DNA from 4 places in the Enterobacter sp. FW301-JW81 genome. Region 4 is predicted to be linked to each of the others. Evidence: predicted binding sites of a transcription regulator. Region 4 holds the regulator's gene; each other region holds the start of a gene.
What was found. The regulator CRP, encoded in region 4, controls carbon source genes, mostly activating them, when cyclic AMP is high. The targets are predictions, from matches to a motif close to ATGTGANNNNNNTCACAT.
Positions count from the first base shown of each region.

Region 1: a site for CRP is predicted at 6,452-6,469, ahead of AC3WOK_RS04970 (sugar transporter). Genes of this name have one in related genera too.
Region 2: a site for CRP is predicted at 4,110-4,127, ahead of serC (3-phosphoserine/phosphohydroxythreonine transaminase). Genes of this name have one in related genera too.
Region 3: a site for CRP is predicted at 5,195-5,212, ahead of AC3WOK_RS08065 (YfcZ/YiiS family protein). Genes of this name have one in related genera too.

Region 1 is NZ_JBYTBA010000001.1:1,032,152-1,040,058, reverse strand. It holds gene AC3WOK_RS05010 (iron-containing alcohol dehydrogenase) at 1-61, shown strand, start outside; gene AC3WOK_RS05005 (dihydrodipicolinate synthase family protein) at 79-963, shown strand; gene AC3WOK_RS05000 (sodium:solute symporter family protein) at 1,040-2,452, shown strand; gene AC3WOK_RS04995 (sialidase family protein) at 2,454-3,617, shown strand; gene AC3WOK_RS04990 (NanQ anomerase/TabA/YiaL family protein) at 3,614-4,084, shown strand; gene AC3WOK_RS04985 (SDR family NAD(P)-dependent oxidoreductase) at 4,086-4,763, shown strand; gene AC3WOK_RS04980 (PhzF family phenazine biosynthesis protein) at 4,760-5,551, opposite strand; gene AC3WOK_RS04975 (PhzF family phenazine biosynthesis protein) at 5,579-6,367, opposite strand; gene AC3WOK_RS04970 (sugar transporter) at 6,545-7,741, shown strand; gene AC3WOK_RS04965 (MarC family NAAT transporter) at 7,837-7,907, opposite strand, start outside.
Region 2 is NZ_JBYTBA010000001.1:213,384-221,290, reverse strand. It holds gene rpsA (30S ribosomal protein S1) at 1-589, opposite strand, end outside; gene cmk ((d)CMP kinase) at 701-1,384, opposite strand; gene aroA (3-phosphoshikimate 1-carboxyvinyltransferase) at 1,570-2,853, opposite strand; gene serC (3-phosphoserine/phosphohydroxythreonine transaminase) at 2,922-4,010, opposite strand; gene AC3WOK_RS00965 (DUF421 domain-containing protein) at 4,173-4,865, opposite strand; gene ycaO (30S ribosomal protein S12 methylthiotransferase accessory factor YcaO) at 4,993-6,753, shown strand; gene focA (formate transporter FocA) at 7,161-7,907, shown strand, end outside.
Region 3 is NZ_JBYTBA010000002.1:228,968-236,874, reverse strand. It holds gene smrB (endonuclease SmrB) at 1-358, shown strand, start outside; gene sixA (phosphohistidine phosphatase SixA) at 407-892, opposite strand; gene fadJ (fatty acid oxidation complex subunit alpha FadJ) at 1,102-3,249, opposite strand; gene fadI (acetyl-CoA C-acyltransferase FadI) at 3,249-4,559, opposite strand; gene AC3WOK_RS08065 (YfcZ/YiiS family protein) at 4,805-5,089, opposite strand; gene fadL (long-chain fatty acid transporter FadL) at 5,456-6,784, shown strand; gene mlaA (phospholipid-binding lipoprotein MlaA) at 6,829-7,581, opposite strand; gene AC3WOK_RS08050 (formate/nitrite transporter family protein) at 7,896-7,907, shown strand, end outside.
Region 4 is NZ_JBYTBA010000008.1:142,303-150,209, reverse strand. It holds gene AC3WOK_RS21315 (hydrolase) at 78-1,100, shown strand; gene AC3WOK_RS21310 (YheU family protein) at 1,097-1,315, shown strand; gene AC3WOK_RS21305 (phosphoribulokinase) at 1,346-2,215, shown strand; gene AC3WOK_RS21300 (OsmC family protein) at 2,295-2,699, opposite strand; gene crp (cAMP-activated global transcriptional regulator CRP) at 3,011-3,643, shown strand; gene AC3WOK_RS21290 (YccS/YhfK family putative transporter) at 3,701-5,788, shown strand; gene argD (bifunctional acetylornithine/succinyldiaminopimelate transaminase) at 5,785-7,005, opposite strand; gene pabA (aminodeoxychorismate synthase component 2) at 7,092-7,655, opposite strand; gene AC3WOK_RS21275 (putative adenosine monophosphate-protein transferase Fic) at 7,686-7,907, opposite strand, start outside.

The sequences.
Region 1 (7,907 bases), on a different contig from region 4:
TTGCCAGGTCAACCATGACGAAGTGCAGGCAATTTACCGGACGCTGTTTCCCCAACATTAATATCGAAGGAGTGAGAAATGCGAAACACAATCAGGGGCGTGCTGACGGCCATCGTGACCCCCTTTGACGCGGAAGGCGCGCTGAATCTGTCGGGCCTTAAGCGGCAGATTGACCGTCAGCTCAGCGCGGGCAACGGCATCTTCTGCGGCGGCACCAACGGCGAGTTCTTCGTGCTGAACGAAGAGGAAAAAATCGCCGTCACCCGTACCTGCGTAGAAACTGTTGCCGGGCGCGCACCGGTCGTGGCGCACATTGGGGAAATCTCAACCCGCGATACCATCCGTCTGGGGAAACAGATCGCCGCCCTGGGCGTCGATGCCGTATCCGTCATTACCCCTTACTTCGTGCCGCTAAAGCAGGCAGAGCTTGTCGCGCACTACACCGCGATCGCCGACGCGCTGACCGTACCGGTATTTCTGTACAACATACCGGCGCGTACCGGCAACACCATAGAGCCCGCCACCGCACGCGCGCTGGCCGAACATCCCAACATCATCGGCATCAAGGACAGCGCCGGAAGCTACGAGAGCCTGCGCGGATTCCTCAATGCTGTAAGCGACATTGACGGGTTCGACGTGCTCAACGGTCCGGACTCGCTGATCCACCAGGGCTTCGTTGACGGCTGTTCGGCCTGCATTTCCGGACTGGCGAACGTGGCGCCTGAGGCCATCAACGCCATCTGGTCACGGTTTAACGCGGGCGATATCGAAGGTTCTCGCCTGGCGCAGGAGAGCGTCACGCAGCTGCGCACCGACCTGTACAGCGTGGCGTTTTCGCCTGCCGCCGTCAAAAAAGCGCTGCAGCTCATGGGAGAAGAGGTCGGCGAAAGCCGCTATGCCGTGGCGTTTAACGATAAGCAGCTTGCAGAGATACGTCGAATAGTGACAACGTCACGCTTTTAACCGGCGTAGGTTTCGTCCATAAGAATACCGGGCGCCTGAGGTGCCCAGGATTCACTCGCCCTGAAGAGAGGCAAAGATGAATAATTTTACCGCTGAAGATACCCTAATCATCGTGGGCATAGTCATTGCCTACATCCTGTTCACCACCTGGCTGACCTTCCGGATCCGCAGTAAAAACTCCGGGGACTTTATGGAAGGCTCCCGCGCGATGCCGGCGTTTATCGTCGGGATCCTGCTTATGTCCGAGTATATCGGCGCTAAATCCACCATCGGTACCGCACAGGCGGCGTTTGAAGACGGGTTTGCCGCGTCGTGGTCCGTAATCGGGGCCGCGATTGGCTTCCCGCTCTTTGGCCTGTTGCTGGTAAAGCGCATCTACAACACCGGGAAAATCACCATCTCGGGTGCGATTGCTGAAAAATACGGTAACAGCACCAAAAACATTATCTCCATCATCATGATCTATGCCCTGCTGCTGGTTAACGTGGGGAACTACGTCAGCGGCGCGGCGGCCATTTCCACGGTACTTAAAGTGAATCTTCCCGTGGCCGCCTTTATTACGGCTATTGTCAGTACCTTCTATTTCGCCTTTGGCGGCATGAAGGGCGTGGCCTGGGTTACGGTACTGCACAGCGCGCTGAAATACTTCGGCATCCTCGCCATCATGGGCTTTGCGCTGTCAAAAACCGGCGGTTTTACGCCGATGATTGAAAACATGCCGGACTTTTACTGGACCTGGGATGGCAACATCGGCGCGTCGACTATTTTCGCGTGGCTGATTGGCACCATCGGCTCCATCTTCTGTACCCAGTTTGTCATTCAGGCGATTTCCTCCACCAAAGACGTGAAATCCGCCAAACGCTCAACTTGGGTCGCCTTCTTCTTCTGCCTGCCGATCGCGCTGGCCATCGCGGTGATTGGCGTGGCGGCAAAATACCTGCACCCGGAGATCGACAGCCTCTATGCGATGCCGATTTTCCTGCAGGATATGAACCCGTGGCTGGCCGGCCTGGTGACCACCTCGCTGGTGGCGTCCATCTTCGTCAGCGTGAGTACCGTTGCGCTGGCCATCGCCTCCCTGGTGGTCAAAGACTTTTACGTGCCGATGCGCAACCCAACGCCCGAGCAGGAGTTTAAGGCCACCCGCTGGATTTCCCTGCTGATTGGCTTCCTGCCGCTGATTTTTGTGCTGCTGGTGCCTGAAGTGCTGAAGCTCTCGTTCTTTACCCGCGCCATTCGCCTGTCGATTTCCGTGGTGGCCGTCATCGCCTTTTACGCCCCGTTCTTCCGCAGCACCCGCGGTGCCAATGCGGGCCTGATTGGCGCCTGCGTCGTGACCTCGGTCTGGTATCTGCTGGGCGATCCTTTCGGTATTAACAATATGTATATCGCCCTGATAACCCCAGCCGTCATCATGGCCATCGACCGCCTCATTCCGGGAAAAGCGCAGGGTAAAGCGCCAACCCCCGCTGAAAATAATGGAGTCTGATATGTCTGTAACCGTAACCCGCGACGGGATTCTACGCCCGCAACAGGATGCTCACGTGAAAGCCGCCATGCTGCCTTCCTCTTGCCCACAAAACCACGCGGCGAACCTGCTGCCGCTGCCGGACGGCTCGCTGATGTGCGTCTGGTTTGGCGGTACCCAGGAAGGCATTGCGGATATCTCCGTATGGGGTTCACGCCTGGCGCCGGGCAGCCAGCAGTGGAGCGATGCGGTAAAACTGTCGGACGATGCCACGCGTTCCGAACAAAACCCGGTTCTGTTCCTGGCCCCGGACAACGTGCTGTGGCTGCTGTGGACCGCGCAGGTTTCCGGGAATCAGGATACGGCCATCGTGCGCTATCGCCAGTCCCGGGATTTGGGTAAAACCTGGGGAGATATCGCGACCCTGCTCGATAAACCGGGCACGTTTATCCGCCAGCCGATTGTCGTGCTGGACAACGGCAGCTGGCTGCTGCCGGTGTTTTACTGCCGCACCCGGCCGGGTGAGAAATGGGTCGGCAATGACGATATTAGCGCGGTAAAAATCACGGAAGACGGTGGCAAAACGTGGCGCGACGTCGAGGTGCCGGAGAGCCTGGGCTGCGTGCATATGAACATCACCCCGCTTCGCAACGGCACCCTGGTGGCGCTGTTCCGCAGCCGCTGGGCGGACAATATTTATTACAGCCAGTCAACGGATAACGGTGAAAGCTGGTCCGTACCGGAGCCCACGGAGCTACCCAATAACAACTCGTCTATCCAGGTGACCACGCTTGCGAGCGGTGAGCTGGCGCTGGTCTTTAACGCCATGAGCGCCGCTGGCGCGCGGGAACGTCGCACCTCGCTATACGATGAAATAGACGATGGAGACGGGCGCAAGGAGCCAGTTGTCACCCACGGTCGGGCTGCCTTCTGGGGCGCACCGCGCGCGCCGATGACCGTCGCCATTTCGCCGGACGGCGGGAAAAGCTGGCCATGGCAACGTCATCTGGACGAGGGGGATGGCTACTGCATGACCAACAACTCGCTGGAAAAGCTCAACCGCGAATTCTCCTATCCCAGCATCAAGCAGGGTCCTGAAGGGGATCTGCATATCGCGTACACGTACTTCCGCCAGGCCATCAAATACGTGCGGGTGACACCAGAATGGGTCAAGGAGTCAGTATGATTATCGGACATCTCAACGCCCTGCCGCTGGCAGGGCTCCCGCCGGCGCTGTACGCCCTGCTTTCGCGCCCGGACTGCACGCTTAAGGCGCTTAGCGAACGCGATGACGGGCGCTGGCAACCAGACGATGCGCCATGGTTTTGCCACGTCGGCCCGGCGCAAACCCAGCCGCGTGCCGAGCGGCATACGGAGTATCATCATCAGTGGGCGGATATCCAAATCGTGTTAGCCGGTGAAGAGCACATATACGCTGGCGCGCTTCCCGCAGGCCGGCCGGGGGACGAGGAGCGCAAGCCGGATCTTTTTATTGCTTCATCCGCCGAACACAGCGTGAGGATCCGCCTGGCCGCGGGCGACTTTGCGGTGTTTTGTCCCGGTGAACCTCACCAGGCGCTGTGCGCCGCAGAGGCACCGATGACCGTGCGCAAAGCGGTGTTTAAAATTCCGCGCGCGATGCTGGAGGTCTGATATGCGCCACGCCGTCGTTACCGGAGCCAGCTCCGGAATTGGGGAGGCCATCGTTAAGCGTTTGCTGGCGGAGGGCTGGCAGGTCACCGGGCTCAGCCGACGGGCCGTGATGCCGGATACCCCTGAATTCACCTGCCTTCGCGTTGATATCACCGACCCAGACGCGCTGAGCAGCGCCCTGCACACCATCGCCACGCCCGGGGCGGTGATCCATGCCGCCGGGATGATGGCCGCCGCGCCGCTGGGCCAGCTGGAAAGCCGCGTTAGCGCGTCACTGTGGCAGCTTCACGTCATGGCCTGTGAGGCGTTGTTTAACCATTTTGCCCCCGCAATGGCCCCGGGTGGACGGCTGGTGGCGATAGGCAGCAGAACCTCCCGCGGGGCAGCGGGACGATCGCAGTATGTTGCCACCAAGGCGGCGATGGTGGGGATGGTCAGAAGCTGGGCGGTGGAGCTGGCCCCGCGCGGGATAACCGCTAACGTGGTCGCGCCGGGCGCCACCCAAACGCCGATGCTCAGCGCGCCGGGGAGAGAAACTTCGCCCCCCAAATGTCCGCCAATCGGGCGTCTCATCGCGCCTGAGGAGGTGGCGGGACTGGTGAGTTTCTTGCTTAGCGACGACGCCGCCGCCATCACCGGCCAGGAGATGGTGATATGCGGCGGCGCCTCACTCGGCTAGCGCAGGAAGATGCGCCCTTTCAGATACAGGGTCGCTTGGCCGCCAATCAGCACGCGGTCGCCCTTCAGCTCGCAGCGCAGGTCCCCGCCACGGTACGATACCTGGCGGGCGTTCAGTGACGTTTTACCCAGCTTTTCGCTCCAGTACGGGATCAGCATGCTGTGGGCAGACCCGGTGACCGGATCTTCCGGTACCCCTTCCCCCGGGCAGAAGAAGCGGCTGACGAAGTCATACTGCTCTCCCGGCGCCGTCACGCAGACCATTTTATCCAGCGGAAGCATCGCCCCAATATCCGGCGTTAACGCTTCCACCTGTTGCTGGCTCTCCAGCACCACCATGTAATCGCGTCCGACGCGCACCTCTTTCGCCTCTGTGATGCCCAGCGCGCTAAGCAGCACCACGGGTGGGTTTTCGACAGGCTCCGTCGTCCACGCGGGGAAGTTCAGCGTCAGCCAGTCGCCGCTGCGTTTTACGGTCAGTTCGCCGACAAAGCGCGTGGTGAAGGTGATTTCGGTATGCGGATAATCAAGGTATTCGAAAATGACGTGTGATGCGGCAAGCGTGGCATGGCCGCAGAGGTTAATTTCATCCAGCGTGGTGAACCAGCGCAGCTCAAACCCGCCGTCGGTGCGCACGAAAAAGGCAGTTTCAGACTGGTTATGCTGCTGCGCCATTTTGAGCAGCGTCTCGTCCGGCAGCCACTCTTCGAGAGGACATACCGCTGCGGCGTTGCCGCCGAAGGTTTTGTCGCTGAAGGCATCCACCAGATAAAAATCAATTTCCTGCATTGTCTCTTCCTCTCTTGTTATGGCTATTTAGCGCAGAAAAACTGTGCCTTTCAGATAAAGCGTGGCCTGTCCGCCCATCAGCACGCGCGAGCCTTTCAGCTCACAGCGTATATCGCCGCCTCGTGCTGAAACCTGGCGGGCAAACAGCGTCGTTTTACCCAGCTTCTCGCTCCAGTAGGGGATCAGCATCGTGTGCGCGGAGCCGGTAACCGGGTCTTCCGGTACGGACACGCCCGGGGAGAAAAAGCGGCTGACAAAATCGTATTCCCCCTCACCGCGCGCCGTAACGCTCACCTTATGCTCGCCAGGCGTCATTGCCGAAAAGCGCGGCGCGAGGGCTTCAACCTGCTGGCGATTGTCCAGAACAATCAGCCAGGCGCGCCCTTTACGGGCTTCTACGTAGCGGCTGATGCCCAGCGCCGAGAGCATCTCCGGCGGGGGCGTCTCTTCATGGGTTGGGCATGCCGGGAAGTCCAGCGTCATCCACTCCCCCTCCCGGCTGACCGTCAGGCGACCAGACGCGGTATCGAAGTGGATCCGCGAATCGGGGTAGTCCAGCTCGCTAAACAGGACATGCGCCGCCGCGAGCGTAGCGTGGCCGCAGAGGTTGACTTCGGTAAGCGTGGTAAACCAGCGTAGCTCAATGCCGCCTTTGCTGCAGACGAAAAAGGCCGTCTCTGACTGATTATGCTGCTGCGCCAGTTTCAGCAAGGTCTCGTCGGGTAACCATTCCTTGAGCGGGCAAACGGCGGCCGGATTGCCGCCAAACGAGGTCTCGCTGAACGCATCGACCAGATAAAAATCAATCTCCTGCATTGTCTTACCGCCTGTTTTTATTGTGTTGTTCTTTTATATTCAATGAAAACAGCGTCCCCGGCTACCGCTTTCATAAGGTAAATATTGAGATCTGCATCACATAATGGTTGAGTTTTCGCCGTTCAACGTTTTAAGATCGTCTCCTCTTCTTTTCAGCAACGAATCTCCGACATCCCTATGACAACGAACACAGTTTCCCGCAGGGTTGCGTGGCTACGCGTGGTCACGCTGGCCATTGCCGCGTTTATTTTTAACACCACAGAATTTGTTCCGGTTGGGCTGTTGTCTGACATCGCTGAAAGTTTCCAGATGGAAACGGCTCAGGTGGGCATTATGTTGACCATCTACGCCTGGGTGGTGGCGCTGATGTCCTTGCCGTTTATGCTGCTGACCAGCCAGATAGAGCGGCGCAGGCTGCTGATCGGGCTGTTCGTGCTGTTCATCGCCAGCCATGTTTTGTCGTTTATGGCGTGGAATTTTACGGTGCTGGTCATTAGCCGAATCGGCATTGCCTTTGCCCATGCGGTGTTCTGGTCGATCACCGCGTCGCTGGCTATTCGCCTGGCGCCGGCGGGTAAGCGCGCTCAGGCGCTGAGCCTGCTGGCGACAGGTACCGCGCTGGCGATGGTGCTGGGTCTGCCGATTGGCCGCATCGTGGGGCAATACTTCGGCTGGCGTACCACCTTCTTCGCCATCGGCATGGGCGCGCTGATTACGCTGGTCTGCCTGATAAAACTGCTGCCCGCGCTGCCCAGCGAGCATTCTGGCTCGCTGAAAAGCCTGCCGCTGCTGATGCGCCGCCCCGCGCTGCTGAGCATCTACCTGCTGACCGCCATCGTGGTGACGGCCCATTACACGGCGTACAGCTACATTGAACCGTTTGTGCAGGTTGTGGCGGGCTTTAGCGCCAGCTTTGCCACCGTCTTACTGTTGATCCTCGGCGGTGCGGGCATTATTGGCAGCGTGCTGTTCGGTAAGCTCGGCAACCGCCATGCCTCCACCCTTGTGAGCAGCGCCATCGGCCTGCTGCTGGCCTGCCTGCTGCTGCTGATGCCCGCCGCGGGCAGCGAGAGCCATCTGGCGATCCTCTGCCTGTTCTGGGGCGTGGCAATCATGGTGATTGGCCTGGGCATGCAGGTGAAAGTGCTGGCTCTGGCGCCGGATGCAACGGACGTGGCGATGTCGCTCTTTTCCGGCATTTTCAATCTGGGCATTGGCGCGGGGGCGCTGGTGGGAAACCAGGTCAGCCTGCACCTGTCGATGTCGGCGATTGGCTATCTGGGCGCCATTCCGGCACTGGTGGCGCTTGTCTGGTCAGTGCTCATCTTCCGTAAATGGCCGGTGGCGCTGGAGGAACAGGGGCAGCACGGGTGAGGGTTGTTGGTGCCGGGTGGCGGCTTCGCCTTACCCGGCCTACGAAATCCGTCTTTTTGTAGGCCGGGTAAGCGCAGCGCCACTCGGCAATCACATCAATGATAAGTCTTAATAATTTCCAGCACGCCGTTAATAATAAACTGCACGCCCATACAGACCAGCAAGA
Region 2 (7,907 bases), on a different contig from region 4:
CTTTGACTTCCATGCCTTCCTGCAGGTTTTCCAGCAGCTGATCGCGTTCTGCGCTGTTTTCGGATTCGATAACGGCACGACGGGAAACAACAACGTTGTTACGCTTCTGGTCCAGCTTGATTACTTTGAACTCAAGCTCTTTGCCTTCCAGGTGCAGGGTGTCACGAACTGGACGAACGTCTACCAGAGAACCTGGCAGGAACGCACGAATACCATTCAGCTCAACAGTGAAGCCACCTTTAACTTTGCCGTTGATAACACCGACCACAGTTTCAGCTTCTTCGTAAGCTTTTTCCAGCGTGATCCATGCTTCGTGACGTTTAGCTTTCTCACGAGAAAGCAGGGTTTCACCGAAGCCGTCTTCTACTGCGTCCAGAGCAACGTCAACTTCGTCACCTACCTGGATTTCCAGCTCGCCCTGGGCGTTTTTGAACTGCTCTGCCGGAATGGCGGACTCAGATTTCAGACCAGCGTCAACCAGTACTACGTCTTTGTCGATAGCAACAACAACACCGCGAACGATGGAACCCGGGCGGGTTTCGATTGTTTTTAAGGATTCTTCAAACAGTTGAGCAAAAGATTCAGTCATGTTTAATCTTCAGGTTAATATTAACGTCCACCTGGCTCCGTGCCGGATGGGGTTGTTTCACATACCCGCCGTCAATCCATTGCAGCGGGGGTACTACTAAATCGGTCGCGATTACGCGAGTGCCAGTTTTTGGCGCGCATATTGTAGCGCTTTTTCAATCACTTGCTCAATAGTTAAACTGGTTGAATCCAGAACTAATGCATCTTCTGCAGGAACAAGTGGGGCGACGGCGCGGTTACGATCGCGGTCATCGCGCTCTTTTATCTCGGATAAAAGGCGATCAAAGTTAACACTAAACCCCTTTTCCTGCAACTGAAGCATGCGGCGTTGAGCACGTTCTTCCGAAGAGGCGTCAAGGAAAATTTTCACAGGCGCATCAGGGAATACCACGGTTCCCATATCACGTCCGTCAGCAATCAGACCCGGGGCTTCACGGAAAGCGCGCTGGCGACGTAACAGCGCCTCGCGAACGCGAGGGAATGCCGCCACCTGGGAGGCGGCATTCGCCACTTCCTGCGTACGGATTTCGCCGCTCACGTCTTCCCCTTCAAGGATGACCTCCAGATTGCCATCGGTCGACACGAAACGCACATCCAGATGCGCAGCCAGCGGAACCAGCGCCTCTTCAGACGCCACATCCACGTGATGATGCAGCGCAGCCAGAGCCAGCACGCGATAGATTGCTCCCGAATCTAAAAGATGCCATTGCAATGCTTCCGCCATCGCTTTGCACAGAGTACCTTTCCCTGCGCCACTTGGCCCATCAATGGTGATTACCGGGGCAACTGCCGTCATCTTTTTCTCCTTAAATAAGGCATACCGTTTACATGAACGCCGCGCATTATACGCGCCAACGTGCGCAACTGTTACCTTTGCGTGCAAATTACGGAATGATTGAAGCAGAGTGTAGAAGAAATGAGCGGAGGTGTTCGTAATGAAGCGTAAGCAAATGCCGCATCGGGTGATGCGGCAACATGTTATCAGGCCAGCGTGCTAATGCGTGCCAGCTGTTCGAAGTAGTCCGGGAAGGTTTTCGCCGTACATTTCGGATCGAGAATTGTGACAGGCGTGTCGGACAGCGCCACCAGCGAGAAGCACATCGCCATACGGTGATCGTTATAGGTTCCGATTTCCGCAAACTGCAGTTTTGCCGGAGGGGTTACGCGAATATAGTCTTCGCCCTCTTCCACCTCTGCCCCCACTTTACGCAACTCGGTCGCCATCGCGAACAGGCGGTCCGTCTCTTTTACGCGCCAGTTATAGATATTACGCAGCGTGGTGGTGCCTTTGGCGAACAGTGCCGCTGTAGCAATGGTCATCGCCGCATCCGGGATATGGTTCATGTCCATATCGATGGCGTTCAGCTCGCCGTGGGTACAGGAGATGAAGTCATCACCCCAGGTCACAACGGCCCCCATTTTCTCGAGCACATCGGCAAAGCGGATATCACCCTGCACGCTGTTGCGGCCAATACCGGTCACTTTTACCGTGCCGCCTTTAATGGCCCCTGCGGCCAGGAAATAGGAGGCGGATGAGGCATCCCCTTCAACGAGATAGTTGCCCGGAGACTGGTACTGCTGGGCACCGCGCACCACAAAGCGCTGATAGGCCTGGTTTTCAACCTCGACGCCGAAGGTCTTCATCAGGTGCAGTGTGATATCAATGTACGGTTTGGAAACCAGATCGCCCTTAATGGTGATAAGGGTATCCTGCGGTGCCAGCGGTGCGGTCATCAGCAGCGCCGTCAGGAACTGGCTGGACACACTGCCATCCACCTCAACGTTTCCGCCGGTAAAGCCCCCGCGCAGACGCAGTGGCGGATAATTTTCCTGCTCCAGATACTCAATCTGTGCGCCACCCTGGCGAAGGGCGTCCACCAGATGGCCAATCGGACGCTCTTTCATGCGAGGTTCGCCGGTCAGCACAATGTTGTTGCTCCCCAGACACAGGGCTGCCGCCAGCGGGCGCATCGCCGTACCGGCGTTGCCCAGGAACAGCTCAAGCTCTTCACCCGCGTGCAGCGCGCCGCCATTGCCGGTCACTTCGCAGCGAGTGCGATCGTCAGACAACGTGTAATGAACTCCCAACGCTTTCAGCGCATTGAGCATATGGCGCACGTCATCGCTGTCCAGCAGGTTTGTAAGGACGGTGGTGCCGTTTGCCAGAGCTGCCAGCAGCAGAGCGCGGTTCGAGACACTTTTTGAACCAGGCAGATTAATGGTGCCATCTACCCGCGCGATAGGTTGTAACGTCAGGGATTCCATGAAACTTAACTCTCAACTCAACATAATAAAAACCCCGCAGCAGCGCTGCGGGGGTGAAAACAGCGCAATTAACCGTGGCGACGTTCGAAATCGATCATGAAATCAGTCAGGGCTTTAACGCCTTCCAGCGGCATCGCGTTATAGATAGAGGCACGCATGCCGCCGACAACGCGGTGTCCTTTCAGCGCATGCAGGCCTGCCGCGAAGGACTCTTCCAGGAACACTTTGTCCAGGTTGCTGTCCGCCAGCTGGAACGGCACGTTCATGCGGGAACGGTTAGCGTTCGCCACATCGTTGCGGTAGAAGTCGCTCTTGTCGATCACGCCGTACAGCAGTTCGGCTTTCTGCTGATTCACTTTGTCCATCTGCGCCACGCCGCCGTTTTGCTTCAGCCATTTAAAGACCAGGCCGGAAAGGTACCAGGCGAACGTTGGTGGGGTGTTGAACATAGAGTCGTTATCGTTCAGCACGGTGTAATCGAGAATCGACGGACAGGATTTATGCGCTTTACCCAGCAGGTCGTCACGCACGACGACGATAGTCAAACCGGCCGGGCCTATATTTTTCTGTGCGCCCGCATAGATAACACCGTAGCGGCTGACATCAATTGGCGCAGAAAGAATGGTGGAGGAAAAGTCGGCGGCAACCACGACATCGCTGCCGAAGTTTGGCGTCTCGTCGATGGCAATCCCGTCAATGGTTTCGTTCGGGCAGTAGTGCAGATACGCTGCGTTATCTGAAAGCTGCCACTCGCTCATTGGCTTCACGGCGCGCAGACCGTCAACGGTTACTTTGGCGTCAATAACATTCGGCGTGCAGTATTTATGCGCTTCTTTAACGGCGCTTGCCGCCCAGTAACCCGCATCAACGTAGTCGGCCGTCGTTTTGTCTCCAAGGATATTCAGCGGTACGCCAGCAAACTGACCGCGCCCACCGCCGTGACAGAACAATACTTTGTAGTTCGAGGGGATATTCAGCAGATCGCGAAAATCCTTTTCTGCCTCTTCCGCCACCTGAATAAACTCTTTACCCCGGTGGCTGATCTCCATCACCGACGTCCCCAGACCATTCCAGTCACAAAGTTCCTGTTGAGCCTGTTTAAGTACGTCTGCCGGTAACATCGCCGGACCTGAACTGAAATTAAAGACTTGAGCCATTTCCCCTCACCACGCTAAAAGCCATAAGTTATAACTGTGGATATCGGTTTTATCATTCAGTGACACGCGCCGCAATGTCTAAAACTTATGACCCGTGAAATGTGCCCTACGTCACACAAAACAATCTGCCGCCTCGCTATGACAAAACCGACAAAATGGCTGTCAGGTGATGCGTTTAGCACGGCTAACCTTCGTCCATTCCGGATTTGCACAGCGAGGGCATAATTGACGATCCCCCGGCTGCATTGCAATCACGTGGCTACATCTCACGCAGGCATACTCGCCCGATTCGGGTACGGTTCTGAAACGCTCGATAAGCATATCCGGCAGGATACACAGTCCCGGCTTCACCTCGTCGTCAGAATAGTAATAGACGCTGATTTGACCGTTAGTTTCCATTATTGCCAGACGCACCTGCCCGAGCTGTTCAACGCTATTCAGACGAAGCTCCATAAAGAACTCAAACTCGGTCATATTGGCGCTCTGTACATTTTCCCAGGCCAGCTGTCCGTTCTCGACGATAACGACCGGCTTCCCTTCAAGCAGATCTTCCAGCTTTTCGCTTTTCGACATCAGCCACATGACAAGGCGGTAAAGCAGCGCCAGTGAGACAAAGACGATAAACACCGGCACCATCGGTACATCATCATAAAAGGCGACGTCCCCCGCTGCTGAACCCAGCGTCAGGATGATCAACACCTCAAAGAGCGACATCTGCCTTACGCCGCGACGGCCCGTAATCTTGAGAAACAGAAAGACCAGAACGAAGGTATACAGACTGCGCAGAGCGACTTCGCCTAAAAACTCAGGAGGGACTTTATCAAACGCCATCCGCTGGAGATCAAACGCTTTCATTTTTCTATGCCTTAACAGTAGGTTACTGAATGTAAGCATAGCTCAGGCTTTTATTTTCGCCGAAGATAGCACCCGTCACGCAAAACCCGTATCATTGCGCGCTTTACGTACGATAAAAGTGAACGCCATGACTCAAACGTTTATCCCCGGCAAAGACGCCGCTCTGGAAGATTCCATCGCTCGCTTCCAGCAAAAACTGACCGACCTGGGTTTTAACATCGAAGAAGCCTCCTGGCTCAATCCGGTGCCTCATGTCTGGTCCGTGCATATTCGCGATAAAGAGTGTGCCCTGTGCTTTACCAACGGTAAAGGCGCGACCAAAAAAGCGGCACTGGCCTCTGCGCTGGGTGAGTATTTTGAGCGTCTGTCCACCAACTATTTCTTCGCTGACTTCTGGCTGGGCGAAACCATCGCTAACGGCCCGTTCGTTCACTATCCAAATGAAAAATGGTTCCCGCTGACCGAAGATGACGAACTGCCGGAAGGTATTCTCGACGCTCGCCTGCGTGCCTTCTACGATCCAGACAGCGAACTGACGGCCAGCATGCTGATCGATCTGCAGTCCGGTAACGAAGATCGCGGTATTTGCGCCCTGCCGTTTACCCGTCAGTCTGATGAGCAGACCGTCTATATCCCGATGAACATCGTCGGCAACCTGTATGTGTCCAACGGTATGTCCGCCGGTAACACCCGCAATGAAGCACGCGTACAGGGTCTGTCTGAAGTCTTCGAACGCCATATTAAAAACCGCATCATTGCCGAATCTATCAGCCTGCCTGAAATTCCGGCCGACGTGCTGGCGCGTTATCCGGGCGTGGTGGAATCCATCGCCAAACTGGAAGCAGAAGGTTTCCCTATTTTTGCGTATGACGGCTCGCTGGGCGGTAAGTACCCGGTTATCTGCGTTGTGCTGTTTAACCCCACGAACGGCACCTGCTTCGCCTCCTTCGGCGCGCATCCTGACTTCGGCGTGGCGCTGGAACGTACCGTTACCGAGTTGCTGCAGGGCCGTAGCCTGAAAGATCTCGACGTGTTCACCCCGCCAACGTTTGACGACGAAGAAGTGGCCGAGCATACCAACCTCGAAACCCACTTCATCGACTCCAGCGGTTTGATCTCCTGGGATATGTTCAAGCAGGAGGCAGACTATCCGTTCGTGGACTGGAGCTTTGCCGGTACAACCGAAGAAGAGTTCGCCACGCTGATGGCTATCTTCAAAGCCGAAGATCAGGACGTCTATATCGCCGACTACGAGCACCTCGGCGTCTACGCGTGCCGCATTATTGTTCCCGGCATGTCCGACATCTACCCTGCCGAAGATCTGTGGCTGGCGAATAACAGCATGGGCGCGCATCTGCGCGAAACGCTGCTGGCTCTGCCGGGCAGCGAATGGGCGAAAGAAGATTATCTGAACCTGATCGCCCAGTTGGACGAGGAAGGCCACGATGACTTCACGCGCGTGCGTGAACTGCTGGGCCTGGCGACCGGTAAAGATAACGGCTGGTACACCCTGCGTATCGGTGAGCTGAAAGCGATGCTGGCCCTGGCGGGTGGCGACCTGGATCAGGCCCTGGCCTGGACCGAGTGGACCATGGAGTTCAACCAGTCGGTCTTCTCTGCCGAGCGCACCAATTATTATCGCTGTCTGCAAACGCTGTTGCTGCTCGCACAGGAAGAGGATCGCGAGCCGCTGCAATATCTGAATGCTTTCGTGCGTATGTACGGCGCTGAGGCCGTAGAAGCAGCCAGCGCGGCCCTGAGTGGCGAAGAGCCATTCTATGGTCTGCAGGCTGTGGATAGCGATTTGAAAGCCTTCCCTGCGCATCAGTCGCTGCTGAAGGCCTACGAAAAGCTGCAGAAAGCAAAAGCCGCTTACTGGTCAAAATAAGCGCACATAACATTACCAGCAGTAGGCGTATTCAATCGTCTGGGCTATATTACGGGGCAATTTCATTGCCCCGTTTTTTTATTTTCTTCGGCAATGATTGTTGAATGTAATAATAAAGTTAAACGTGGGTAAATATAATAATATTTACCTGGGCTTTACTGTTACTTTTTATGGTAAATACTCCATATTAATTAACTGTTTCAGAGGTGGCCGGACGAAAAAATTCAACTCTTTTCATAACTTTTAAAATTTATTTTTATACGGATAATCAAACACTTACTCCGCATTTGCTGTAAAACCATACACAGTGCGGGCCTATAAGCCAGGCGAGATATGATCTATATCAATTTCTCTTCTATAATGCTTTGTTAGTATCTCGTCGCCGACTTAATAAAGAGAGAGTTAGTGTGAAAGCTGACAACCCTTTTGATCTTTTACTCCCTGCTGCGATGGCGAAAGTTGCCGAAGAAGCGGGTGTCTATAAAGCAACGAAACACCCGATGAAGACGTTCTATCTGGCGATTACGGCTGGTGTGTTCATCTCTATCGCTTTCGTCTTCTACATCACCGCCACCACCGGTACTGCCGGAATGCCTTTCGGCATGGCCAAACTGATTGGCGGCATTTGCTTCTCACTGGGTCTGATTCTTTGCGTTATCTGCGGTGCCGACCTCTTCACCTCAACGGTGCTGATTGTCGTGGCAAAGGCCAGCGGAAGAATTACCTGGGGTCAGCTGGCACGTAACTGGCTTAACGTCTACGTGGGTAACCTGGTTGGCTGTCTGCTCTTTGTTTTGTTGATGTGGCTTTCTGGCGAGTACATGACCGCCAACGGTGGCTGGGGCCTCAACGTCCTGCAAACCGCCGACCACAAAATGCACCACACATTTATCGAAGCCGTTGCTCTCGGCATCCTCGCTAACCTCATGGTCTGCCTGGCTGTATGGATGAGCTACTCTGGTCGTAGCCTGATGGACAAAGCCTTAATTATGGTTCTGCCGGTTGCGATGTTTGTTGCCAGCGGCTTCGAGCACAGTATCGCGAATATGTTCATGATTCCGATGGGCATTGTCATCCGCGACTTTGCGAGCCCGGAGTTCTGGACCGCAGTTGGTTCATCCCCGGAAAGTTTCTCTCACCTGACTATTATGAAT
Region 3 (7,907 bases), on a different contig from region 4:
GCTCAATACGCAAGGGGCTGTGAAGTATGTACGCGAAGACGTCAGCCATTTTGAGCTGAAAAAATTACGCCGCGGGGATTATTCGCCTGAGCTGTTTCTCGATCTGCACGGGTTAACGCAGATGCAGGCCAAACAGGAGCTGGGAGCACTGATCGCGGCCTGTCGCCGCGAGCATGTTTTTTGCGCCTGCGTGATGCATGGCCACGGTAAACACATTCTGAAGCAACAGACACCGCTGTGGCTGGCTCAGCATCCACACGTGATGGCTTTCCATCAGGCACCCAAAGAGTACGGCGGAGATGCCGCATTACTGGTGTTGATAGAAGTGGAAGAGTGGCAGCCGCCAGAATTACCCTGACAGGACGGCGGGGGCAAATTGTGCTCCCCCGCCCTAACGCACGTCACGTCAGATGGCTTTTGCCATCTTCAGGTTGCACGGGCTCATCTGCCAGTTGAAGACACCTTTGCCCGTTTCGTCCAGAGAGACATTAGCAATGGCGGATGTCGTGAACATAGGCGGTGTTTCGCCCGGGCACAGCTCAGATACCAGATAGCCAACCAGTGGCAGGTGGGAAATGACCAGCGCGGAAGCGACACCTTCATTGCACAGCGCCTGAAGATAAGCGCTGACAAGGCCTACATCGCCACAGGGGGTGAGTTCAGGGAGAACATCCACACTGGCCGGCAGGTTCATACACTCCCCCACCACATCCAGCGTCTGTTCTGCACGCAGGAACGGACTCACCAGAACGCGTTCGATGTCCACTTTTTGACCGTTAAGCCAGGTCGCCATCAGACGAGATTCGTCGCAGCCACAGACGGTCAAAGGACGTACTGAGTCACTGGCGGCATCGAGTGCCGCGTCGCCGTGACGCATGATAAAAACTTGCATATTGCACCGCTTTTGTTAACCAGAATCACCGGCGTTAACTACCCGCGATAAATGCTGAGAGGTAGAAAACCCGATGGCCGGGCATTGTGCCTGATCCATTCGGTGAATGAAACGCTGTTTTTTACCTCAATGGCGTAAGTATAGTCAATCTCTGTTTACAAAATCGCCAGAACAGGTTCATTCACTTCAGGATTTACCCTTCTTTGACCTCAGCTTACGAGGACAGTTTCCCTTGCGGACCAAAATGTCTGGCCCCGTTCCGCCATCTGCAATAATTCGTCACACGGTGTAAACCGTGGACCATATTGCGAAGCCAGACGTTGCAGGATCGCAACTACTTCATCCGCGCCGAGCGTATCCATGTAACGGAACGGGCCGCCAAGGAACGGCGGGAAACCAATACCAAATACCGCGCCGATGTCACCATCGCGCGCGCTCTTGATCACCTGCTCACCAAAGCAGCGCGCCGCTTCATTGAGCATCATCATCACGCAGCGTTCAGCACACTGAACGGCGGACAGTTTTCCCTGACCGGTGGTCGAAATAAGCCCATAAACCGAAGGGTCGACCTGTTTTCTGCTTTTACGCCCTTTCGCGCCGTAAAGATAGAAACCACGTTCATTTTTTCTCCCTTTGCGATCGTCCTTCAAAATTGCAGAAACAATGTTTGCAGGTGGGCTAAAACGATCGCCATAGGCAGCTTCCAGCACTGGTATAATTTTAGTGCCGGTGTCTATTCCCACCTCATCCAAAAGTTGGATTGGGCCAACGGGGAAACCAAACTTTACCAGCGCCTCGTCGACGTGCTCAATTTTCTCGCCTTCCGTCAGCAGCCGCATGGCTTCATTTATGTAGGGGGCCAGAATGCGGTTGACGTAAAAGCCAGCTTTGTCCGCCACCACGATCGGCGTCTTGCCCTGCATTTTAGCCAGCTTCACTACGGTGGCGATGGTTTGCGGGCTGGTCGTGGCATGTGGGATCACCTCCACCAGCGGCATTTTTTCGACCGGGCTAAAGAAGTGCAGGCCTATCACCTGCTCCGGACGCGCGGCTTTCGCCGCGATATCGCCAATCGGTAATGACGACGTGTTTGAGGCAAAAATGGTATGCGGGGCGCAATGTTGCTCAACGTCAGCGACCATCTGCTGCTTAAGCGCCAGGTCTTCAAACACGGCCTCAATCACCAGATCGCGGTGGGCAAAGCCGCTGTAGTCCGTCGTGCCGGAGATTAGCGCCAGGGTCTTATCCCGCTCGCTAGCTCTGATATGGCGGCGTTTTACCTTTTGATCAAGGTTCTGCCAGCTGTACTGCAGCGCGTGGTTGATCCCCTTAGGATTAATGTCTTTGATACGTACAGGCAATTTACCTTTGCTGGCGGTAACAAATGAGATGCCCCCGCCCATAAGCCCACCACCCAGCACGCCAATGGCACGCAGCGGAGCAGGCTGCGCCTCGCTACCGGGATCTTTTTTCACGTCTGTACTGGCGAAGAAGATGCTGCGCAGCGCCTGTGACTGCGGCGTCATCGCCAGTTCGCCAAAGGCTTTGGCCTCAGCGGCATAGCCGCTGCTGCTTCCCTGAGACAGCCCGGTTTCAATAACCTCCAGGATCCGCTTTGCCGCCGGGTAGTTGCCTTTGGTTTTTTGTTCGGTCTTTTTGCCCACCATGTTGAACAGCAGCGTTCGCCCCAGTGGCCCGGCCAGCATGCGCTCGCGGACCGGCAAAGGACGTTTTGCCTGACGTCCCTTCAGCGCAAGCTCAACGGCAGCCTCCAGCAAAATGGAATGCGGTACGACGTCATCGACCAGACCGGCCTTTAGCGCCTGGCGGGCACGCAGCTGTTTACCGGTTAAGATCATCTCCAGCGCCGTGCTGACGCCCACCAGGCGCGGCAGACGTTGCGTTCCGCCGGAGCCAGGCAGCAGGCCGAGCTGCACTTCAGGCAGGCCTAAAACGGTTTTCGCATCGTCAGTACAGATGCGGCTATGACAGGCCAGCGCCAGCTCCAGCCCACCGCCCAGACAGGCACCGTGGATGGCTGCGATGACCGGGATCGGCAGACCATTAATCTCCGCCATCACCTGCTGGCCCTGACGCGCCAGCTCTTCCGCCTCCAGCGCGCTTTGCGCCCGGGCGATCATGTTGATATCGGCCCCGGCAATAAAGTTGTCCGGCTTGGCAGAGATAAACACCAGGCCGCGAATAGCCTTGTTTTCGCGGATCTGCTTTAGCATCGCGCGCACCTGAACACCAAACTCGGCCTTCAGGGTATTCATCTTTTCATCAGGGACATCAATGGTTATCACGGCGACGTTATCGAGGCGAACCGTTAGGTTAAATGCAGATGTCATGTCCATTATTCAGCCTCCAGAACCATTGCTGCACCCAGCCCACCCGCCGCGCAGGCGGTGACGAGACCAAAACCGCCGCCACGACGGCGTAGCTCGTGTAATGTTTGCGTGATCATTCTCGCCCCCGTCGCCGCAAACGGATGACCGTAGGCGATGGAGCCCCCCAGCACGTTGAATTTACTCTGATCCACTTCGCCCGTGGCATGCGCGCGGCCAAGCACGTCGCGTGCAAAACGCTCACTTGCCAGCAGCTGTACGTTGGCCAGGGTTTGCGCGGCGAACGCTTCATGCATATCAATCAGGGTTAAATCAGCCAGCGTCAGCCCCGCGCGATCCAGCGCCAGCGGCGTGGACCAGGCAGGCCCTAACAGCATGTCCTGCCAGACATCAATGGCGGTGAAGGCATAGCTGCGTAAATAGCCCAGAGGGGTGATGCCCAGCTCTTTCGCGCGGGATTCGGTCATCAGGATCACGGCGGCGGCCCCATCCGTCAGTGGCGTACTGTTAGCCGCCGTTACCGTACCGTGCTTGCGGTCAAACGCTGGGCGCAGTTTTGCGTAATCCGCCAGCGTCGAGTTGCCGCGAATGTTGTTATCTTCCGAGAGCGGTTCGCGGTAAGGGGGAATATAGGCGGTCATGACCTCGTCGGTCAGCTTGCCTTCCGACCAGGCTTTTGCCGCAAGCTGATGTGAACGATGCGCCAGGGCATCCTGCTGTTCGCGGGTGATGCCGTACGTTTTTGCCATCTGCTCAGCGGTATCTCCCATGCGCAGGCCGGTAGAGTATTCCGCGACGGCAGGTGGCACAGGCATCAGGTCGCGCAGGCGTAAACGCGATAAGAGTTTGAGTTTCTGCCCCGTCGTGCGGGCTTTGTTGGCATCCACCAGGATGCGCGCCAGCTTTTTACTGACGCCAATCGGCAGCACCGAAGAGGAATCCGCCCCACCTGCAATCCCGGCACGAATAGTGCCCGCCATCAGGCTTTCAGCAACGTTAGCAACGGCCTGGAAACTGGTCGCACAGGCGCGGCTGACGCTGTAGGCATCGGTATGAACGTTCATCCCGGTACCGAGAACAATTTCCCGCGCAATATTAGGCGCTTCCGGCATCTGCACAACCTGGCCGAAAACCAGCTGTTCGATGACTTCAGGCGGAATTTCGCTGCGAGCCAGCATCTCTCCCACTATCATTTTCCCCAGGTCGACAGCCGGTATGCCGTGAAACGCCGTTGCCTGACGCGCAAATGGCGTGCGCAATCCGCTGACGATGGCAATGCGATCGCCCTGACGGGTAATAAGCGGTAATGCCTGACTCATAACACTCCCCTGTAAAAATTAACTCAAACATAAAGTGGTCTGACCTGATAATAGTCTTAACCATTTTTTTACATTCAGCCAATCGGGGAAACGAAAAAGTGCGAGCTAAAACACAGAGAAGAAAAAGAAAAATGCCCGTGCATGGCAGAGGCATTTGTGCGGTATGTTGCCGGGTGGCGGCGTTGCCTTACCCGGCCTACAAAATCGTAGGCCCGTGCAAGCGAAGCGCCGCCGGGCAAAAAGGATTAACGCAGGCCTAACTGGAAAATCAGCGTTTCGGCTTCGCAGGCAAAGACAAAATCGATGTCCAGCTTCACGCCACCGTCCACTTCGGTGAAGGTAGACTTGATTTCGCACGGATCGGATTCAACATCGCGCGCGCGCTTGCTCAGCGCAGCCAGGGTCTCTTCCGCTTCGGCACGGTTGGTGAATACGCGGCTGTAAGAGGCGGTGCAATCGGTGTTGTCCATGATGGTCCCAACATCCATACAGCAGCAAACCGGGGTTTCATCAGCACTGCATTTACTCATAGCTCAATTTCCTCTGTATTCGCGCAGCGCGCGAGATAAACACGATGCTGATATTTTACGCCCCGGCGCTGGCTCTCTCCAGCCGTTAATGGCGTAAAAGCGGATAAGTGACCAATATCACACTAAAAAATGATCTAAAACAAAAACCACCCTTTTGGGTGAGTCGCGATGGTCACAATTTTGCCAACCAGATCTCGTTTCAAGAAACATGTTTGAAAATATTAATAAACAAACTTGCAACATTCTAGCTGGTCAGACCTATACTCACGCCACTGGTCTGATTTGTATGTCATACCTCAGACCCTACACTTCGCGCTCCTGTTACGGTATGTAACAATTATTGAATAAAAATAACTCAATGAGGTTATGGTCATGAGCCAGAAAACCCTGTTCAACAAAACTGCGCTGGCAGTCGCAGTGGCAATCGTCTCTACTTCCGCCTGGTCAGCGGGCTTTCAGTTAAACGAATTTTCTTCCTCTGGCCTTGGCCGTGCGTATTCCGGGGAAGGTGCGATCGCGGATGACGCGGGTAACGCGAGTCGTAACCCTGCGCTGATCATGATGTTCGATCGTCCGACCTTCTCTGCTGGTGCTATTTTTGTCGATCCAGGCGTTGATATTTCAGGTCGTTCTCCGACGGGCGCCAGCCTGAATGCAGATAACATCGCGCCAACGGCATGGGTGCCAAACCTGCACTTCGTCGCACCTATCAACGACCAGTTTGGCTGGGGTGCCTCCGTCACCTCTAACTACGGTTTAGCGACCGAGTTTGGTGATAACTATGCCGCTGGGGCGTTTGGCGGTAAAACCGACCTGGAAACCCTAAACCTGAACCTGAGCGGTGCTTACCGTCTGGACAATCACTGGAGCTTTGGCGTTGGCTTTGACGCCGTGTATGCCAAAGCGAAAATCGAACGCTACGCGGGCGACCTGGGCAAAATCGTGGCGGGATCGGGCGCGCTGCCACCACCACTGGCGCAGCAAGTGGCGGGCATTCCGGCAGACACCCAGATTGCCTATCTGAAGGGTGACGAGTGGGGCTTTGGCTGGAACGCCGGTATCCTGTACGAACTCGATAAGAACAACCGTTACGGCTTTACCTACCGTTCCGAAGTAAAAATCGACTTTGATGGCGACTATAAGAGCAGCCTGCCTTCTGCCTATAACCAGATCCTCGGCAACTTCGGCCTGCCGATGGGCACCAACGGCAGTACCACCGGCGGTTCTCTGAGCCTGCACCTGCCGGAAATGTGGGAACTGTCTGGTTATAACAAAGTGGCACCGCAGTGGGCAATTCACTATAGCCTGACCTACACCAGCTGGAGTCAGTTCCAGGAGCTGAAAGCGACCAACAGCAAGGGCGACACGCTCTTCTATAAAGATGAAAGCTTCCGCGACGCTTACCGCATCGCGCTGGGGACCACCTACTACATGGATGACAACTGGACGTTCCGTACCGGTATTGCCTTCGATGACAGCCCGGTACCTGCCGACAAGCGTTCCATCTCTATTCCGGATCAGGACCGCTTCTGGCTGAGCGCAGGTGCGACCTATGCCTTCAACAAAGATGCCTCGGTTGATGCCGGTATCTCTTACATGCACGGTCAAAAAGTTAACTTCAAGGAAGGTCCGTATGAGTTCTCTTCCGAAGGTAAAGCCTGGCTGTATGGTATGAACTTCAACTACGCGTTCTAATTGCGCTGAAATCAAAAAAGGTGAGCATTGCTCACCTTTTTTATTTACTCCGAATCAATATCTTTTAGTTCGTTTTCGATAGCCTTCGCGTTCGGGTTGTCTTCCGGCTTCAGCTTACCGCCGTTGGCGATAAAGTCATGATTCTGGAAGTACGCTTCACGCACCATAATGTACGGATCTGAAGACTGACGCAGCAGGCCATCAGAGTCGAGCAATTGCGCGCGGGTTTCAATCCCTTCTACCGTCCATTTACCAATCGACAGCGGCCAGGTCAGCCACGACAGGACCGGATACAGCGTATCCACCATATCGCCGCCATCATCACGGATAGTAAAGCTGCCGTAGAACGGTAACTGCACGTAAGGGCCATATCCGACGCCATAATGGCCCAGCGTGCTGCCGAAACGGTGCGGCTGTTCACGCTGCAGTTTCGGGTTAGCCATGCCGGCGACATCGATAAAGCCACCCATCCCCAAGATGGAGTTCAGGAAGAAGCGGGTAAAGTGCACCATCCCCTGATACGGGTCACCCTGCAGGAAGTAGTTCACCATGACCGCAGGCTCTTCGAGGTTGCTGGTAAAGTTACTTAATCCGTTACGCGCAGGTTGGGGAACATAATCACGCCATGCTACAGCCACCGGGCGAACCACATACGGGTCCAGCACGTTGTAGTTGAAGCTATACATTGAGCGGTTAAATCCTTCGAGAGGATCGGAGCGTCCCGTTTGCTCCCCGGAGCTGGCGCAGCCCACAAGCATCGTCGCGCCCAGCGCAAGCGCCGACAGCCGAAGTTTCATAAATATCTCCCTGTTCAGTATGGCTATCGTTGATTGCCATCCGTAACGGAGCCGTGACGCTCCGTCTGTAAACGTGCAAGTGATTGTAACAGCACGTTTACCGATGTCTATGAGCACAATTACGGGCAGTAACCACCGTGACTCTGATCTCAGCATAGCCTGGCTTTTGGAATTCGTTTCGCTCGCAATTTTATAATGTCTTTGAAAGAGATGTATCACCTTTGTTGTCATTGCCGCCAATTTAAGACCATCCCCACAGGCATCCCGATAAAAGCCGCTACGCTTAACAGAAAGATCAACCTCCGGGAGCAGATATGAAAGAAGTG
Region 4 (7,907 bases):
TGTTTCGGAAAACCAGGCTAAACGGGGTACAATTCGGAAAGTATCGTTAATTTCCGACAAGAATCAGCATCGCGCTTATGACCCAAATCATTCCATCAGACTTCGACATTGCAGCCGAAGACAGCACTGAGTTCGTGCCTATGCGCGGCGTCGCCAATCGCCATTTGCAGACCATGCTGCCGCGACTGATCCGCCGCAAGGTTCAGTTCACCCCGCACTGGCAGCGCCTTGACCTGCCAGACGGTGACTTTCTGGATCTCGCCTGGAGCGAAGCGCCGGAGCAGGCCCGCCATAAGCCGCGCCTGGTGGTCTTTCACGGCCTGGAAGGCAGCCTGCACAGCCCCTATGCGCATGGGTTAATTGAGGCGGCAAAAGCGCGCGGCTGGCTCGGCGTGGTGATGCATTTCCGCGGCTGCAGCGGCGAACCCAATCGTCAGAAACGCATCTATCACTCGGGTGAAACCGAAGATGGAACGTGGTTTTTACACTGGCTGCGGGAAAACTTTGGCACCGTGCCCACCGCTGCCGTGGGCTACTCGCTGGGCGGAAATATGCTGGCCTGCCTGCTGGCGAAAGAGGGCGAAAGCGTACCGCTGGATGCCGCAGTGATTGTCTCCGCGCCGTTTATGCTGGAGCAGTGCAGCTACCACATGGAGAAAGGCTTTTCTCGCGTCTATCAGCGCTACCTGCTCAACCTGCTGAAAGCCAACGCGGCGCGTAAGCTGAAGGCCTATCCTGATACCCTTCCGGTGAGCCTGCGCCAGCTGAAAAAGGTGCGCCGTATTCGCGAGTTCGACGATCTGATCACCGCGAAAATCCACGGCTTCGCCGATGCGATTGACTACTATCGTCAGTGCAGCGCCATGCCGCTGCTCAGCAAGATCACGCAGCCGACGCTTATCATTCATGCCAAAGATGACCCTTTTATGGATCATCACTCGATCCCCGCTCAGGAATTCCTGCCCGACAACGTTCACTATCAGCTGACGGAGCACGGTGGCCACGTTGGGTTTATCGGCGGCACGCTGCGCCGCCCGAAAATGTGGCTTGAGACGCGTATTCCTGACTGGCTAACCCCTTATCTGGACGGTGCAAAATGATTATTCCCTGGCAGGATCTGGCTCCCGAAACGCTCGATAATCTGATTGAAAGCTTTGTATTACGCGAAGGCACCGATTATGGTGAACAAGAACGCTCGCTTGAGCAAAAGGTCAACGATGTAAAGCGCCAGCTGAAAAGCGGCGACGTGGTGCTGGTGTGGTCAGAGCTGCATGAGACGGTCAATATCATGCCCCGCAACGCGTTTCACGGCTGATCTTCCACCCATTTCAGTCAGGGAGTTGCTATGTCTGCCAGACATCCGGTTATTGCCGTTACGGGGTCGAGTGGTGCGGGAACCACCACCACCAGCCTCGCCTTTCGCAAGATTTTCGCCCAGCTGAATCTCCGTGCGGCGGAGGTCGAAGGCGACAGCTTTCACCGCTACACGCGCCCTGAGATGGACATGGCCATCCGTAAGGCGCGCGATCTGGGTAAACACATCAGCTACTTCGGCCCGGAAGCCAATGACTTCGGCCTGCTGGAGCAAACCTTCCACGAATATGGCCTGAGCGGCACAGGGCAGTCCCGTAAGTATCTGCACACTTACGACGAAGCCGTGCCCTGGAACCAGGTACCGGGCACCTTTACCCCCTGGCAGCCGCTGCCGGAACCCACCGACGTGCTGTTCTACGAAGGATTACACGGCGGCGTGGTCACGCCCCAGCACGACGTGGCGCGCCACGTGGATCTGCTGGTCGGGGTGGTTCCTATCGTTAACCTGGAGTGGATCCAGAAGCTGACGCGTGACATGAGCGAGCGCGGCCACTCGCGCGAGGCGGTGATGGATTCCGTCGTTCGCTCAATGGAAGACTACATCAATTACTTAACGCCGCAATTCTCCCGCACGCACATTAACTTCCAGCGCGTGCCGACGGTGGACACCTCCAACCCGTTTGCCGCCAAAACGATCCCTTCTCTGGATGAGAGCTTTGTGGTGATCCATTTCCGCAATCTTGAAGGCATCGATTACCCCTGGCTGCTGGCGATGCTGCAGGGCTCGTTTATTTCGCACATGAATACATTGGTGGTGCCGGGCGGAAAAATGGGACTGGCAATGGAGCTTATCATGACGCCGCTGGTGGAGCGGCTGATGGAAGGGAAGCAGATCGCATAATCATTTTTGCCCGGTGGCGCTGCGCTTACCGGGCCTACAATCCGTAGGGCGGGTAAGCGCAGCGCCACCCGCCAAAAGATTAAGCCTCGATCACTTCATACGAATGGGTAATTTTTACCGCTTTCTCCAGCATTAACGCCACAGAGCAGTACTTCTCCGCAGACAGGTCCACCGCGCGTGAGACCGCCGCGTCTTTCAGCGCTTTACCGGTGACAACAAAGTGAAGATTAATGTGGGTGAACAGGCGTGGCGCCTCTTCCCGGCGCTCTGAGGTGAGTTTGACCTCGCAATCCGTCACGTCATGACGGCCTTTTTGCAGAATCGACACCACGTCAATCGCGCTGCATCCGCCTGCCGCCATCAGCACCATTTCCATTGGGCTTGGCGCTTTATCACCGGAGTTACCATCCATCAAAATCTGGTGTCCTGACGCGGACTCGCCCAGGAACGTTAAACCTTCAACCCACTTCACGCGCGCTTGCATATTTTTGAACTCCAACGTTGCATTTTTGGTGACAGATTACGCGTGCGTTACATTTCTCGCAATGGAAGGCGACCTGCATCATGCTGAAGCGAGACACCAGGAGACACGCGGCGAAAGCTATGCTAAAACACTCAGGATGCTACAGTAATACATTGACGTTACACGTGTATGCAGAGGACATCAAACTTTACTGGCTGCGAAACGTTACGGTAGCCGACTTCCCAGGGTATGGGTAAGAATTCGATTGCAACCCCAGAGTCCGGATGCATCTGATGACTCTGGTGACAGCTTATAACAGAGGATAACAGCGCATGGTGCTTGGCAAACCGCAAACAGACCCGACTCTCGAATGGTTCTTGTCTCATTGCCACATTCATAAGTACCCATCGAAGAGCACGCTGATTCACCAGGGTGAAAAAGCGGAAACGTTGTATTACATCGTTAAAGGCTCGGTGGCAGTGCTGATCAAAGATGAAGAAGGGAAAGAGATGATCCTTTCTTATCTGAACCAGGGCGATTTCATCGGTGAACTGGGCCTGTTTGAAGAGGGCCAGGAACGTAGCGCCTGGGTTCGTGCAAAGACAGCATGTGAAGTGGCTGAAATTTCTTACAAGAAGTTCCGTCAGCTGATTCAGGTTAACCCTGACATCCTGATGCGTCTTTCTTCCCAGATGGCGCGCCGTCTGCAGGTCACCTCTGAGAAAGTGGGTAACCTCGCCTTCCTGGACGTAACTGGCCGTATTGCACAAACGCTGCTGAACCTGGCGAAACAGCCAGACGCAATGACCCACCCGGACGGCATGCAAATTAAAATTACCCGTCAGGAAATTGGTCAGATCGTCGGTTGTTCCCGTGAGACAGTGGGCCGTATCCTGAAAATGCTGGAAGATCAAAACCTGATCTCCGCCCACGGTAAAACCATCGTGGTCTACGGAACGCGTTAATTCCGCTTAAACGGCGTGTCACCGCAGGGTGTCACGCCGTTTTTGTCTCTACTCCCCATGTGGCGCAGGCTGATCTATCACCCCGAAGTTAACTACGCACTGCGACAAACGCTGGTGTTGTGTCTTCCTGTGGCCGTGGGCTTGATCCTCGGACATCTTCAGCAAGGTCTGCTGTTTTCTCTCGTGCCCGCCTGCTGCAACATCGCCGGTCTGGACACGCCGCATAAGCGCTTTTTCAAACGTCTGACTATTGGCGGCTGCCTGTTTGCGGGCTGCAGCCTCGCCGTACAGCTTCTGCTTGCCCGGGACATCCCGCTGCCGCTGATCCTGACCGTGCTGGCCATGACCCTCGGCGTCACCGCCGAAATCAGCTCGCTGCACGCCCGCCTGCTTCCCGCCTCGCTGATTGCGGCCATTTTCACGCTGAGCCTCGCCGGGAATATGCCGGTGTGGGAGCCGCTGCTGATCTACGCTCTGGGGACGCTGTGGTACGGGCTGTTCAACTGGTTCTGGTTCTGGCTGTGGCGCGAACAGCCGCTGCGTGAATCTCTGAGCCTGCTCTATGTGCAGCTGGCGGATTACTGCGAAGCCAAATATACCCTGCTCACCCAGCATACCGATCCGGAAAAATCCTTGCCGCCGCTGCTGACGCGCCAGCAAAAGGTGGTAGATCTGATAAGCCAGTGCTATCAGCAGCTGCACATGCTCGCCGCCAACAAAAACCACGAATACAAACGGCTGCTGCGCACCTTCCAGGTCGGTCTCGATCTGCAGGAACATATCTCCGTTAGCCTTCACCATCCGCAGGAGGTACAAAAGCTGGTCGAGCGCAGCCACGCCGAAGCGGTGATCCGCTGGAACGCGCAGACAGTATCGGCACGTCTGCGGGTCCTGGCTGACGATATTCTCTACCACCGCTACCCCACGCGCTTTAACATGGAAAAACAGCTCGGCGCGCTGGAGAAAATCGCACGCCAGCATCCGGATAACCCGGTTGGCCAGTTTGCCGCCTGGCACTTCAGCCGCATCGCCCGCGTGCTGCGCACGCAGCGCCCGCTTTATCCCCGCGATCTGATGGCGGATAAGCAGAAACGGTTGCCGCTACTGCCCGCGCTCAGAAGCTATCTTTCTCTTAAATCATCCGCCCTGCGCAACGCCGCCAGGATCAGCGTTATGCTCAGTACCGCCAGCCTGATGGGCATGGCGCTGCATCTGCCGAAACCCTACTGGATCTTAATGACCGTGCTGTTTGTCACCCAGAACGGCTACGGCGCCACGCGGGTGCGTATTCTGCACCGGGCCGGCGGAACGATGGCCGGGCTGATTATTGCGGGCGTGACGCTACACTTCCACGTGCCGGAAGGCTATACCCTGGCTGGCATGCTGGCGATTACGCTGGTGAGCTACCTGATTATCCGCAAAAACTACGGCTGGGCGATGGTGGGCTTTACGGTGACGGCGGTGTATACCCTGCAGCTGCTCACGCTCAATGGTGAACAGTTTATTGTCGCCAGGCTGATTGATACCCTCATTGGCTGCCTGATTGCCTTTGGCGGCATGGTCTGGCTGTGGCCGCAGTGGCAAAGCGGGCTGCTCAGGCAGAACGCCCACGACGCGCTGGAGGCCGACCAGCAGGCCATTCGATTGATCCTGAGCGACGACCCGCAGCCCTCCCCGCTGGCCTATCAGCGCATGAAGGTCAACCAGGCGCATAACGCCCTGTTTAACTCGCTCAACCAGGCGATGCAGGAGCCGGGCTTTAACTCGCACTATCTGGCGGACATGAAGCTCTGGGTGACGCACAGCCAGTTTATCGTCGAGCATATAAACGCCATGACAACGCTGGCGCGCGAGCACACGATGCTGACGCCAGACCTGGCCCAACGTTACCTGCAGTCGTGTGAAATTGCGCTGCAGCGATGTCAGCAGCGCCTGGAATATGACTCGCCGGGCGAGTCGGGAGATTCGAACATTCTGGAAGCGCCGGAGACGTTAACCCACGGGCCAATGAGCACCCTGGAGCAGCATTTGCAGCGCATTCTGGGGCATCTGAACACCATGCACACCATTTCGTCGGTGGCATGGCGTCAGCGTCCACATCACGGGATTTGGCTCACCCGCAGGCTGAAGCGGACGGCGTATTAACCTTTTACGATCTTCGCGACCGCAGCGGCAAAACGGGTTAACCCGTCTTCAATGTCTTTGTCTTCCACCACCAGCGACGGTGCAAAACGCATCACGTCCGGACCCGCGTTCAGCACCATCACCCCTTCGTGGGCGGCGGCGTGCAGGAAATCGCGCGCGCGGCCTTTGTACTGCGGCTTCAGCTCGGCACCAATCAGCAGCCCCATCCCGCGGATCTCGCTGAACACGTCGTACTGGTCGTCAATCTTTTGCAGGTGTTTTACGAACAGCTCGCGCTTCGCGTTCACGCCGTTCAACACCTCAGGCGTGTTGATAATATCAAACGCCGCGCCCGCCACAGCACTCGCCAGCGGGTTGCCGCCGTAGGTAGAGCCGTGAGAGCCCACGTGGAACGCGGAGGCGATATCCTGGGTCGTCAATACTGCACTCACCGGGAAGCCGCCGCCGAGCGCTTTGGCGCTGGTCAGAATATCCGGCGTCACGCCGTAGTGCATGTAGGCAAACAGATCCCCGGTACGGCCCATTCCACACTGAACTTCATCAAAGACCAGCAGCGCCTGATGCTCGTCGCACAGTTCGCGCAGCCCTTTCAGGAATTCCGGCGTGGCCGCCGTCACGCCGCCTTCGCCCTGAATAGGCTCCACCACCACCGCGCAGGTGTGATCGTCCATTACCGCTTTCACCGCATGCAGATCGTTAAACGGCACGTGGACAATATCGGCCGGTTTCGGGCCAAAACCGTCGGAATACTTCGGCTGACCGCCAACGGAGACGGTAAAGAAGGAGCGCCCGTGGAAGGCATTGTGGAAAGCGATAATTTTGGTTTTGTACGGACTGTGGCGCGTGGTGGCGTAGTAGCGCGCCAGCTTGAAGGCGGTTTCGTTGGCTTCGGTACCGGAGTTCATAAACAGCACGCGCTCGGCAAACGTGGCATCAATGATCTTGCGGCCTAGACGCAGCGCCGGTTCGTTGGTGAACACGTTGCTGGTGTGCCACAGGGTTTCGCCCTGGGTTTTCAGCGCGTCCACCAGCGCAGGATGGCAATGACCGAGCGCCGTAACCGCAATCCCGCCCGCGAAATCCACGTACTCTTTACCCTGCTGATCCCAGACGCGGCTGCCTTTTCCCTTCACCGGGATAAACTCAGCCGGTGCATAAATCGGCAGAATCACTTCATCGAATGTCGCGCGGGTAATTGCTGGTTGTTCAGTTGCCATGTCATGCCCATCCATTTTATGTCACATCAATTGTGAAAATATAATCACAAAATATGCATAAAAAATCACGGCAAGGCAACAGATATTCAGCGATTGAGGAAATTTGCCAGCAGCGCGTGCCCCTGTTCGCTGAGGATGCTTTCCGGGTGGAACTGCACGCCTTCGAGATCCCATTCGCGGTGGCGAATCCCCATGATCTCCTGCGACTCGCTCCAGGCCGTCACGTCAAAGCACTCAGGCAGCGTCGGTGGGTCAATCACCAGCGAATGGTAGCGCGTCACGGTTAAAGGATTATTAAGCCCCGTAAATACTCCGGTACCGGCGTGAGTGACCGGAGAGGTTTTGCCGTGCATCACTTTCGCGGCACGCACGATGGTAGCGCCAAACGCCTGGGCAATCGCCTGGTGGCCCAGGCAGACGCCCAGAATCGGCAGCTTGCCGGCATAGTGCCGGATGACATCCAGAGAAACACCCGACTCCGACGGCGTACACGGCCCGGGTGAAATCACGATTTTCTGCGGAGCCAGCGTCTCAATATCGGCGAGATCGATCTCGTCGTTGCGGCGGACAACCACCTCTGCACCCAGTTCACAAAAATACTGGTAAAGGTTCCAGGTGAAGGAATCGTAGTTATCAATCAGCAGAATCATGGCGGCTCCCGAAAAAAATGCCGCCCTATTCTACTCAGATTCCCGCGCTTCGCTCACTACTTTGGCAAAGATCGCGCTCAGCGCGGACAAATCACCCGTTGCGCCACTTCGGTTAGCGGCGACCCACTGCTCGGGATCGATATCGCGCCAGTCCAGGGCGTAATCCGCATGAATGGCCAGTTGCTCGAAGAAAACGCGTTGGGCAATACCGTTGCCGCGCATAAAAGGATGCAGCATATTGATTTCGCAGTA